3 regions of the Paenibacillus sp. J31R98 genome follow, and region 2 is predicted to be linked to each of the others. Evidence: riboswitches for the same ligand, from Rfam matches in the RefSeq annotation. Region 2 holds a riboswitch; each other region holds the start of a gene.
What was found. Region 2 has a riboswitch for ZMP and ZTP ahead of AC0YNX_RS14845 (bifunctional 5,10-methylenetetrahydrofolate dehydrogenase/5,10-methenyltetrahydrofolate cyclohydrolase). Riboswitches for the same ligand answer to the same signal wherever they lie in the genome.

Region 1: it holds a riboswitch for ZMP and ZTP, as region 2 does, so the genes downstream of both, rpiB (ribose 5-phosphate isomerase B) here and AC0YNX_RS14845 (bifunctional 5,10-methylenetetrahydrofolate dehydrogenase/5,10-methenyltetrahydrofolate cyclohydrolase) in region 2, are expected to answer to the same signal.
Region 3: it holds a riboswitch for ZMP and ZTP, as region 2 does, so the genes downstream of both, AC0YNX_RS08415 (GNAT family N-acetyltransferase) here and AC0YNX_RS14845 (bifunctional 5,10-methylenetetrahydrofolate dehydrogenase/5,10-methenyltetrahydrofolate cyclohydrolase) in region 2, are expected to answer to the same signal.

What each region holds. Positions count from the first base shown of each region.
Region 1 is NZ_JBWDNO010000005.1:140,969-144,169, reverse strand. It holds gene AC0YNX_RS19360 (L-threonylcarbamoyladenylate synthase) at 1-20, shown strand, start outside; gene AC0YNX_RS19355 (hypothetical protein) at 176-316, opposite strand; gene AC0YNX_RS19350 (manganese efflux pump MntP) at 386-943, shown strand; gene AC0YNX_RS19345 (low molecular weight protein arginine phosphatase) at 1,004-1,579, shown strand; ZMP/ZTP riboswitch at 1,653-1,735, shown strand; gene rpiB (ribose 5-phosphate isomerase B) at 1,992-2,447, shown strand; gene AC0YNX_RS19335 (TIGR01440 family protein) at 2,460-3,056, shown strand; gene AC0YNX_RS19330 (serine hydroxymethyltransferase) at 3,081-3,201, shown strand, end outside.
Region 2 is NZ_JBWDNO010000003.1:259,541-262,741, reverse strand. It holds gene AC0YNX_RS14850 (cyclodeaminase/cyclohydrolase family protein) at 1-336, opposite strand, end outside; gene AC0YNX_RS14845 (bifunctional 5,10-methylenetetrahydrofolate dehydrogenase/5,10-methenyltetrahydrofolate cyclohydrolase) at 341-1,207, opposite strand; ZMP/ZTP riboswitch at 1,302-1,389, opposite strand; gene AC0YNX_RS14840 (copper amine oxidase N-terminal domain-containing protein) at 1,416-2,576, opposite strand; gene AC0YNX_RS14835 (VOC family protein) at 2,647-3,039, opposite strand.
Region 3 is NZ_JBWDNO010000002.1:26,166-29,366, reverse strand. It holds gene AC0YNX_RS08415 (GNAT family N-acetyltransferase) at 161-1,267, opposite strand; ZMP/ZTP riboswitch at 1,318-1,399, opposite strand; gene AC0YNX_RS08410 (zinc dependent phospholipase C family protein) at 1,552-2,178, shown strand; gene AC0YNX_RS08405 (NUDIX domain-containing protein) at 2,192-2,950, shown strand; gene AC0YNX_RS08400 (AzlC family ABC transporter permease) at 3,052-3,201, shown strand, end outside.

The DNA of each region.
Region 1 (3,201 bases), on a different contig from region 2:
ATGCCGTCGTGCGCGTCTAGCGTCTCAGCAGGTAGCGCCAGCGGTGCGCCTAGCGCTTTCTCGTCTTAGCCGGTACTGCGAGCCTAGCGTCTAGCGTCGTCTCTTCGCATTGGGTACCGCCACCAGCCGCGCGTCTAGCGCCCCCTCGTCTTAGCCGGTACTGCGAGCCTAGCGTCTAGCGTCGTCTCTTCGCATTGGGTACCGTCACCAAACCGCGCGCCAAGCGTCTTCTCGTCTTAGCCGGTACTGCGCGCCAAGCGCCACTCGCTGCAGCCGTCACCGCCAACCGGCATCTAGCGCCTTCGCGGCCGCTCACCGAGCGGTCATCATTCCCCCCTTGTCCGCATATGCTTGGAAAGAAGAAGCGGGACAAGGAGGGGATGTCATGATTGAGGCGATGCACGCCGGGCAGCTGCTGACGCTTGTTATTATTGCAGTGGCGCTTGGGATGGACGCTTTTTCGCTAGGTGTCGGCATTGGGCTAAAGGGCATTCGGCTGCTGGACATTATGAAGCTAAGCGCTGTTATTGCGCTTTTTCACATAATTATGCCTTTGATGGGCATCTTCACAGGTGAGTATGTCAGCACGCTGCTTGGCGGCGTCGCGACAACTGCGGCAGGCGCGCTTCTGCTGCTGCTCGGCGGGCATATGATCTACAGCTCGCTTCGCGGAGACGCGGTGGAATCCATCGACTATCGCAGCGGATGGGGCATACTGGTGTTTGCGCTCAGCGTTAGCATCGACTCGTTCTCCGTCGGCATCTCGCTCGGGATGTTTGAGACAGATATGCTGCTGACTGTGCTCCTCTTTGGCGTTGCCGGGGGCATTATGTCCGTGCTCGGATTGCTGCTTGGCAGACGCGTCAGCGCTAGTCTCGGCGGTTATGGAGAAGCGTGCGGCGGCGTGATTTTATTCACCTTCGGCTTGCTGTTCTTGTTCTGATTACGAAATAATGATTACGAATCAATCAACTAAATTTCTTATAAAGGGGTGCACGAAAAGTTGAAACGGATACTGTTTGTCTGCACTGGCAACACTTGCCGGTCGCCGATGGCTGAGGCACTGCTTCGTGCGCTCGCACAGGAGCGGGGCTTGCAGCTCGATATTCGCTCTGCAGGCGTCTCGACAATGGACGGGCTCCCTGTCTCGAAGAACGCGCAAGAAGCGCTGTCCCGCCGCGGCATTCAGCATCGTAGTGCCTCCAAAGCGCTCGAGACCGGCTCCATTGCTTGGTCGGACCTCATACTAACGATGACAGGAAGCCATAAACGACAGCTGCTGCAGCGGTTCCCGAGCGCGGTGGACAAGACGTATACGCTGCTCGAGTTCGTGAATACTGACCCGGAAGTGCTTGAGCGTATCGCTGAGCTCGAAGGAATCTTGTCTGAGTGGCATATGAATCAAGCGCTCGGCCATCCGCTAAGTGAAGCGAAACGCGCCAGACTGCTGGAATTGGAACGGCAAATGCCAAGCTTCGATATCGAAGATCCTTTCGGCGGACCGCTGGGCGTGTATGAGCAAAGCGCAGCTCAGATCGAAGAAGCGTTGAAGCGGCTTCTGGATCGGCTGCAGCAATAATTGGGCGAGCGGAGACGGCTTGGCCGGATTGATTTTCGCACGATAATCCGTTATGATGAAATCAACTAAAGACGGTTTCCGATGTAACTGGCGACGAAAGTGGGTTAAACCACGGTGGAGCATCGGAATATACGGCCGGTCGCCTGGGCAAAGAGCAGTGTGCGTTATGCATGCTTGCTCTTTTTTTGTCATTCAGAGATGGATAAGTTTGCCACTTACAGCTGAATGGCCGTCAAATGAATATGCTTTTGCTCTATAGTTCCGTTTTTGCTTGTCGCCGCACAAAACGCATGATCACCATGAATTTGGTGTATGTTCCGTTTTTGCTTGTCGCCCGAAATCAGGTATACTAGAGCCAGTGTGAATCGACATTTTCCGCCATGAGCGGTCACCTTGGGAGGTATATGGAATTATGAGAATTGCCATCGGAGCAGACCATGCGGGCTACCGCTTGAAGGATGAACTCGTTCCGTTCATTCAATCGCTCGGTCACGAAATCGAGGACGTCGGTTGCGATTGCGATCAGTCGGTGGATTACCCGGACTATGCGCTGCCGGTTGCTGACCTTGTGGCATCGGGCAAAGCGGAACGCGGCATTCTAATCTGCGGCACAGGCATTGGCATGTCCATTGCAGCGAACAAAGTGAAGGGCATCCGCTGCGCGCTTGTGCACGATATGTTCTCGGCGAAAGCCACTCGCGAGCACAACGATACGAACGTGCTGGCAATGGGCGAGCGCGTCATCGGTCCCGGCGTCGCGCAGGAGATTATCCGCATTTGGCTCGAAACACCGTTCTCGAACGGCGAGCGCCATGTGGGCCGCGTGAACAAAGTGATGCAGATTGAAGCAAAATTCGCGGACGCGTAAGGGGAGCTAGCGATGACGATGGATCCGGTACAGCTTTCTAACGATGTGGAAACCGTCATTCGTGAACTAGCTTCTGCAGCGAAGCTGCGGGAAGGGCAGCTGCTCGTCATCGGCTGCTCGACGAGCGAAGTGCTTGGTCAGCGGATCGGCACATCCGGGACGCTGGAGACCGCTGAAGCGATCTTCGCAGGCGTAGAAGCCGTGAGGCGCGAGCTGCTCTTCTATCCGGTGTTTCAATGCTGCGAGCATTTGAACCGGGCGCTTGTTATGGAGCGCGAGGCGGCTGAACGGTACGGGCTCGAGCTCGTATCCGCGATCCCCGTGCGCAAAGCCGGCGGATCCATGGCCGCGTACGCCTTCAGCAAGCTGCAAGATGCCTGTCTGGCCGAGACGGTGCAGGCACATGCTGGCATCGACATCGGCGACACCTTCATCGGCATGCACCTGAAGCGTGTAGCTGTGCCGGTGCGCCCGTCAATTCGGTCCATCGGAGGAGCGCATGTGACGATGGCGTACACCCGTCCGAAGCTGATCGGCGGCGAACGAGCTGTTTATAACCGGGAAGCGGCCAACTTGGCTGCGCCTGGCGAAAGTAATACTTGCGATTAATTATTTTGAGGAGGACTTATACACATGGAGAACCTACGTAAACAAGATCCCGAGATTTTGGCCGCACTTGGCCTTGAACTTCAACGCCAACGCGACAACATCGAGCTTATCGCATCCGAGAATATCGTTTCTGAAGCTGTTCTTG
Region 2 (3,201 bases):
CGCGTCATGAAGCACCGACTTGCGGTGGAGCTTCTCTTCCTCGGTGGCTCGCGGCAGCTTGAGCGCCTCCATGTAGTGATCGAAGGCGCGGATATCTGCCGTAAGCAGCGCTTCGCAGTCGACAGACAGCCGCGTCAGCTGATCGAGCGCCGGCGCGATGAGGTGCTGCGCCTCGGCGAATTTGTCGCCCTGCGTCAGATGGCCTGCCATCGCTGACATGGCTGCGCCGAGCGCGGCGGCAACCGCCGCTGCACTTCCGCCGCCAGGCGTTGGATCGGCGCTTGCCGCTCTCTCCAGAAAGCGGCGCAAAGAATCGTCCCAGGATACCGAAGTCATCGGGTTACTCTCCTTTCGCGTTCAACTGCTGAAGCTGAATCGCATCAATCAGATTGCGGAAGAGCACGGCGGTCGTGAGCGTGCCGACGCCGCCTGGAACCGGCGATACAGCCGCAGCCGCTTCGCTCACATCTGCAGCTGCATCGCCAATGATGGAGCCATCAGCCGTTTCATTGATTCCGGCATCAATGACGACGAGATTCGGATTCGGCTGCACCATCTCGCGAGTGAGGATGCCCGGCTTGCCGGCGGCGACAATGGCAATATCCGCGTGCCGCAGATGCGCAGCGATATCCGGCGTGCGCGAATGGCAGACGGTGACCGTCGCCTGCTCGCGCTGCAGCAGGTGAAAGAGCGGCAGTCCGACCGTCTGCCCTCTGCCGATCAAGGTGACGTTGCGGCCCTCAAGCGGATAGCCGTAGTGCCGCAGCAGTTCGATGCAGGCTTGAGGCGTTGCCGGGTAGAGGCCCGCTTCGCCCGTTAGCGTCGCCAGCTTATTGGCAGGCGTGACGCCGTCGATATCTTTGAGCGGCGAAATATGGGCTGTGATGTCCGTCGCTGACAGATGCTTCGGCAGAGGAAGCTCCAGCATAATGCCGTGAATATGCTCGTCCGTGTTCAGCGAGAGGATCAATTTAGTCAGCTGCGTCGCCGTAATGTCAGCCGGGAGGCTGTGCAGATCGAAGGCGATGCTGAGCTTCTCAGCCATGCGCTGCTTGGACTTGGCGTAATAAGCCGATGCCGGGTCGCCTTCAATGAGCAGTGTTGCCAAACGCGGTTGAACTCCATCCCTCTGATGTGCGGAGATGCGCTCCCGGATGCCGGCGTAGATGAGGTCCGCCGCTTCTTTTGCCTTCAACAGTCGTGCCATTGTCATGTGAATCAGTCCCCTTATCCATGGAATAAAAAAAGTATTCGCGCTAGGATGCCCATGTCTTGGAAGACAAAGGCGCCGCTTGACGCAAATACTTTACCCAGGCGAACGGTAGATGTGCCGAATGTATGCTTCCCCGTGGTTCATTCCACGTTTTCTCGCCAGTCGCATACCGCATGATTTTGAAGCTAGTGTACCACAGAATCTATCCGCCACCAAGCCCGTAAGAGACAATTTCCCGGTGGCCATCCTCGTTAGACGTGACCTCGAAGTAGAGCTTGTTTCCGTCCTGCTCCTTGAACGTGATGCCGTCATAGAAAGGGGCTAGCTGCTTCGGATCGAGCCTCAGCAATTGATAGAGCGCAGATGTCTTGCCGGATTGGAGATCGGCGATGTACAGCAGCCCTTCGTTCGATCGGAAAAGCAGGAAGTCGCTATGTACCGCCTCTATATCGAATATCGCGTCCAGCCCTGAAAGCTTAGGGAGTGAGTAGGTTTGGACAATTTGAGCGTCGCTATTCACGAGCTGTACCGTGCGGCCATCCGTCATAACTGCCTGTGCGCCTGCCGTTGCTATATTCTGAGGCGAGAACTGCCAATAGTGGGCGTGCATTTGATGAATGATTGCGCCATTCTTCACGAACAAGGTATATTCCTCGTCGTTAATTAACGGCTCCCCGTGCACATGGCTGATCGTAATCAGCTCGCTGTCTTTGCTGATCGAGATAACGCTCATCGTCGCCATCGGAATGTAGCCGAGGCTCAGCTTCGCGAGGCTCTTGCCGACTAGCTTCTGCGGTTGGCCTTGGCTTTTATAGTAGAGCGCGCCTGTCGTGCCATCGAGTCGATACTCTCCGCCTTTGCCAGACGCTGTTACATATTGAGCGCCGAAGATGGATGCAACGCGGTATTTGGCATCCCATACGATCGTTCCGCCGATTGCGGCGACTACGAAGCGGGCAGGGACATAGATCCGCTTGTTCAGGAGAATGGCTTTGCCGGCAAAAGTCATGCTGCTACCGTCCACCGTCCCTGACTGTTCACCCAGACGAAGGCTGCCCTTATGTGAGTCATATGCGGCATGGATCGTTTGGCTGGCGGTGTCATAGGAGAAAGAAGCGCCGGGAATACCGCCAAGCAGATTGAGCGGGAGCAACAGATTGCCGTCTTTAATAATCGCGGATGTATCGGGTGTAGTCAGCTGAGTGCTGTTGAAGTAGACGAAGATCGGCTTGCTGGCTTGCTGCTGGGCAGCGGCTGAGGCTCTATTCAGTGCGTTCGGCGGTGCGGCGGCAAAGGCGGTCAAGGTGGATGCAGCGATGATAGCTGCGGCGACTGTCCGTTTCGTTAGGATATTCAGCTTCATTGTTCAGGACATCTCCTAATCATTGGAATGAGTTCGTATGATCGGATAGACGCTCCTGGACGGGAAAAGGTTACACCGTGCTATATTCCATAAATTCCAACCGATTGCCCCAAGGGTCATTAAGGTAGAAACGATAAATGGACTCTGCACTGCGTGCGTCGTCGTTGATTACGGAGACACCAGCTGCAGCAATATGATTGCGGAGCGCATCGAGCCCGCGAACGAGAAAGGCGGAATGTGCCTTCAGCGCCGGAACAAAATCCTGCTGCACGCCAATATGCACCTGATGCGCGCCGCATTGAAACCATACGCCGCCGCGCTTCTGCAGCTCGGAAGGCTTGGGAAGCTCACTCCAGCCCAAGATACCAGCGTAAAAATCCCTTGCTGCTTCCTCGCATCCTGGCGGTGCAGCCAGCTGAATGTGGTCGATTCCATCGAAAGAGAATGCTTTTGCCGTGGTCATAGTAGAAGTGCCTCCTTAAGTCGGTTGTTTTATTGTGTGAAACTATGTTTCATAAATTAATAATATCATATATGCAAGCAACTGGTATGAAATTCCTCTGCGGATTATACTGTAGTAAGAATGATTCCGTAGGTTATATCAGCGTGTAATGAAGCATATCTC
Region 3 (3,201 bases), on a different contig from region 2:
GGCTGTCGAGAAAGCCTCGACAGTCTGAGAGTTCGAATTTTGCACTCTCAGAGTAGTAATCGGCGGATTTCTTTGCTGAGAGATCGAATTCCGCACTCTCAGCCTCGCTATGCTGCCAATATTGGCTAATGCGGTTTTCTACACTCTGAAGACACCAGCGCTAAAGCGCCGGTGTCTTCTTTATTTCCCGCTCATATAGATTGGCACTCCAGATGCTATGCTCATAACGCCCCTGAAAGCTAAAACCGGAATTGACGTAGTACGCATTCAGACTCGGGTTGTCGGCCATGCAGTCCAGTCGGATCCAACTTTTACCTTTGGCGCTAATGTAACTTTCCGCATACCGGATGAGCTCGCGGCCGATGCCTTCTCCCTTGCGTTTACGCGATACGCATAATCGATGGACATAGCCCGCATCCTCGTGGAATTTCTCACCCCATATTACTTCGTCAATCCAGTGCATGGAGAAGCATCCGACATGCTCGTTCCCCAGCTTGGCAACAAACACCTCCTGCTCCCGGACAAAAGCTTCGACCATCTCGAGAGTAAATTGTTCGGCTCTCCACTGCCATAATCCATGCGTCCGATGAATCCATTGCGAAGCTTCAACGAATAGGGAACGAATGCCGTCGACATCCTCTTCCGTTGCTCGGCGAATCGCGAGCATTTCCGATGGTTCACGCCGCCAATCATGCTCCAGCCTTGATGCGGTTTCGATCGCGCGCTCTTCTCCGTGAATCTTAGCGACAAGGTGCAGCGCAGCATCTATGCCCGCCGTAACACCTGCCGATGTAATGAGGCGACCATTGTCCACATATCGGACGTTCTCAACTATCGTTGTGCTTGCTGGTGCTGCCTCCATGAACAAATCCATCGCCCGCCTATTGGTAGTCGCGCGCAATCCTTCAAGAAGTCCAGCTTTGGCGAGCAATAGTGCCCCTGTACATACAGACAGGGTAAAGGAAGCTTGTTGCGAGGTTTCATAGATCCAGCCCGTCAACTTCTCATTATGCATCTCCTTCCGAGATCCCCAGCCTCCAGGGACAATCAGAATATCCGGAGCAGGGCAGTCCCATGAAGCGAAGTCAGGTTGGATCGTTAAGCCGCTGATCGTCCGAATAGGTGCTGTAGACTCGAGGGCGACCGTATAAACGCGGAAATCCTGCCCCCAATTGCTTGCTACTGCGAAAGTGTCGAATGGTCCTGTCACGTCGAGCGCATCCACTTGGTCATACACGATTACGGCTACATTTTTGCTCGTCAACATCCCGGCACTCTCCTTAGAAAATAGAAAAGCACTTGGTTAGAATCAACCAAATGCTTTGCCCAGGCGAACGGCTAGTTGGACAGATGCGCTCCCCCGTAGTGATCTACGTTCTCGCCAGTTACGCATCCCGTTATTTAATACTTATTATAAGACGGAGAAGTTGGTTTCCTCAATAGAATTTTCTAAAAATTCCATTTATTAAATAAGCGAAACTTGAGACTAGCAATCCGTCAGCAAAAAGGATAATAATGGATTATTACGACATTCAGTGTGGAGGGGTTACAGTGGGCTCAAGAATTATGCATGCGATTATAGCGGATCGGATTGCAGAGAGTCTCTCATTAGAAGATCGAGAGTTATTTCTACTTGGAAGCATCGCTCCTGATGCGGTTTCTACCAAGAATGAATCCCATTTCTTTCAAGGTGACGTCCATGATTATTCGCGGAGCGTCGATTATCAAGGGTTCTTATATAAATATCACGCACACGCCGCCAATGCTTATATTCTAGGCTACTTCACGCACCTTGTCGCCGATGACATCTGGTTGAAAGGCTTTAATTTATCTTGGCTGCGAAATCGTATGGAAGCGGATAAGGAGCTATATAACCAATATCACAATGATTTTCGCTTGCTAAACGGACAATTGTTGGCGTATTACGGTTTGAGAGAGCGTCTCAGAAGCTTGCTATTGAATCCTCGCGATGTCATTGATCTCGTAGAGGTGAAGTCCACGGATGTCGAAGCGTTAATTCCACATGTTCTAGAAGATATGAATTACTCTTCGGATTCTCTCACTGATAAGCTACGAGTGTTCACTTTCGACCAGATCATAGGCTACATCGAAACGTCGGTTGAGATTGCTATAATTAAATTAAAACAAGCAGCGATTCTGTACCGGTTGCCGGTATAACTGGGGGACTTCTATGAGCGTAATCACGCTATGCGGCTCGACTAAATTCAAGGAACAGTTCAATCAAGTGAACGCATTCCTGACCCTGCAAGGTCACATTGTCATTAGCCTTGCTTTCTTCGAGCAAAGTGAGGGTTGTGAGCTTACCGGACAGCAAGCAGAATTGCTAGGTGAGCTGCATTTTAGAAAGATTGATCTCTCCGATGAAATATACGTGATCGACGTTGGCGGCTATATTGGAACGAGCACGAGAAGAGAGATCGAGTATGCGACTGAGAAGGGGAAGGTCGTTCGATACTACTCGAGTGGCGAGATTCCATCGGAAGGCGCAATCATTAAATTCCGGCATATCGCGCGAGCGGTCATTGTACATAACAATCAAATCCTAATCGCTCGTTTAAAAGGAGCTCATTCCTTCCTCCCCGGCGGGAGCATCGAGCTAGGAGAAGGCGCTCAACACGCATTAGAGAGAGAGCTAGCCGAAGAGTTAGGCATTGACAGTACAATTGGACGGTTTCTAGGTGTAGTGGAGACGAAGAGGACGGATGAGCAAGGGATTGTACATCATGAAGTCAGTCATCTCTTCGAAGTGAGTTCGGAGCAATTGCAATCACATGAGTTACCTGCTTCCGAAGAAGGTCACTTGGAATTTTATTGGGTGGAGTTGTCCAATGAGAGTCTTCAGGAGCATCATGTATTGCCGCAAATTCTGCATGAGCATCTGGCGCGTTTGGTCGTAGAGAAGGAATGTGCTTGGTTGACTACATTTTAAATGCCCCTTTAGCATAGACATTCTCCGTTAAGTAACGTATGATATGTCACACAAAAAATATACGATAACGAACGAGTGTGATTGACGGAGAGGATTAAGCAATGCAAGAAAACACAAACATAAAAGGACAAAGAGCCGTAACTGCGGGGGAGTTTATCCAAGGTGTTAAGGATTGCATTCCTACCTTGCTGGGATACTTAAGCATTGGATTTGCTGCTGGGGTTGTTGAGAAAACGTCGGGACTTAGCATC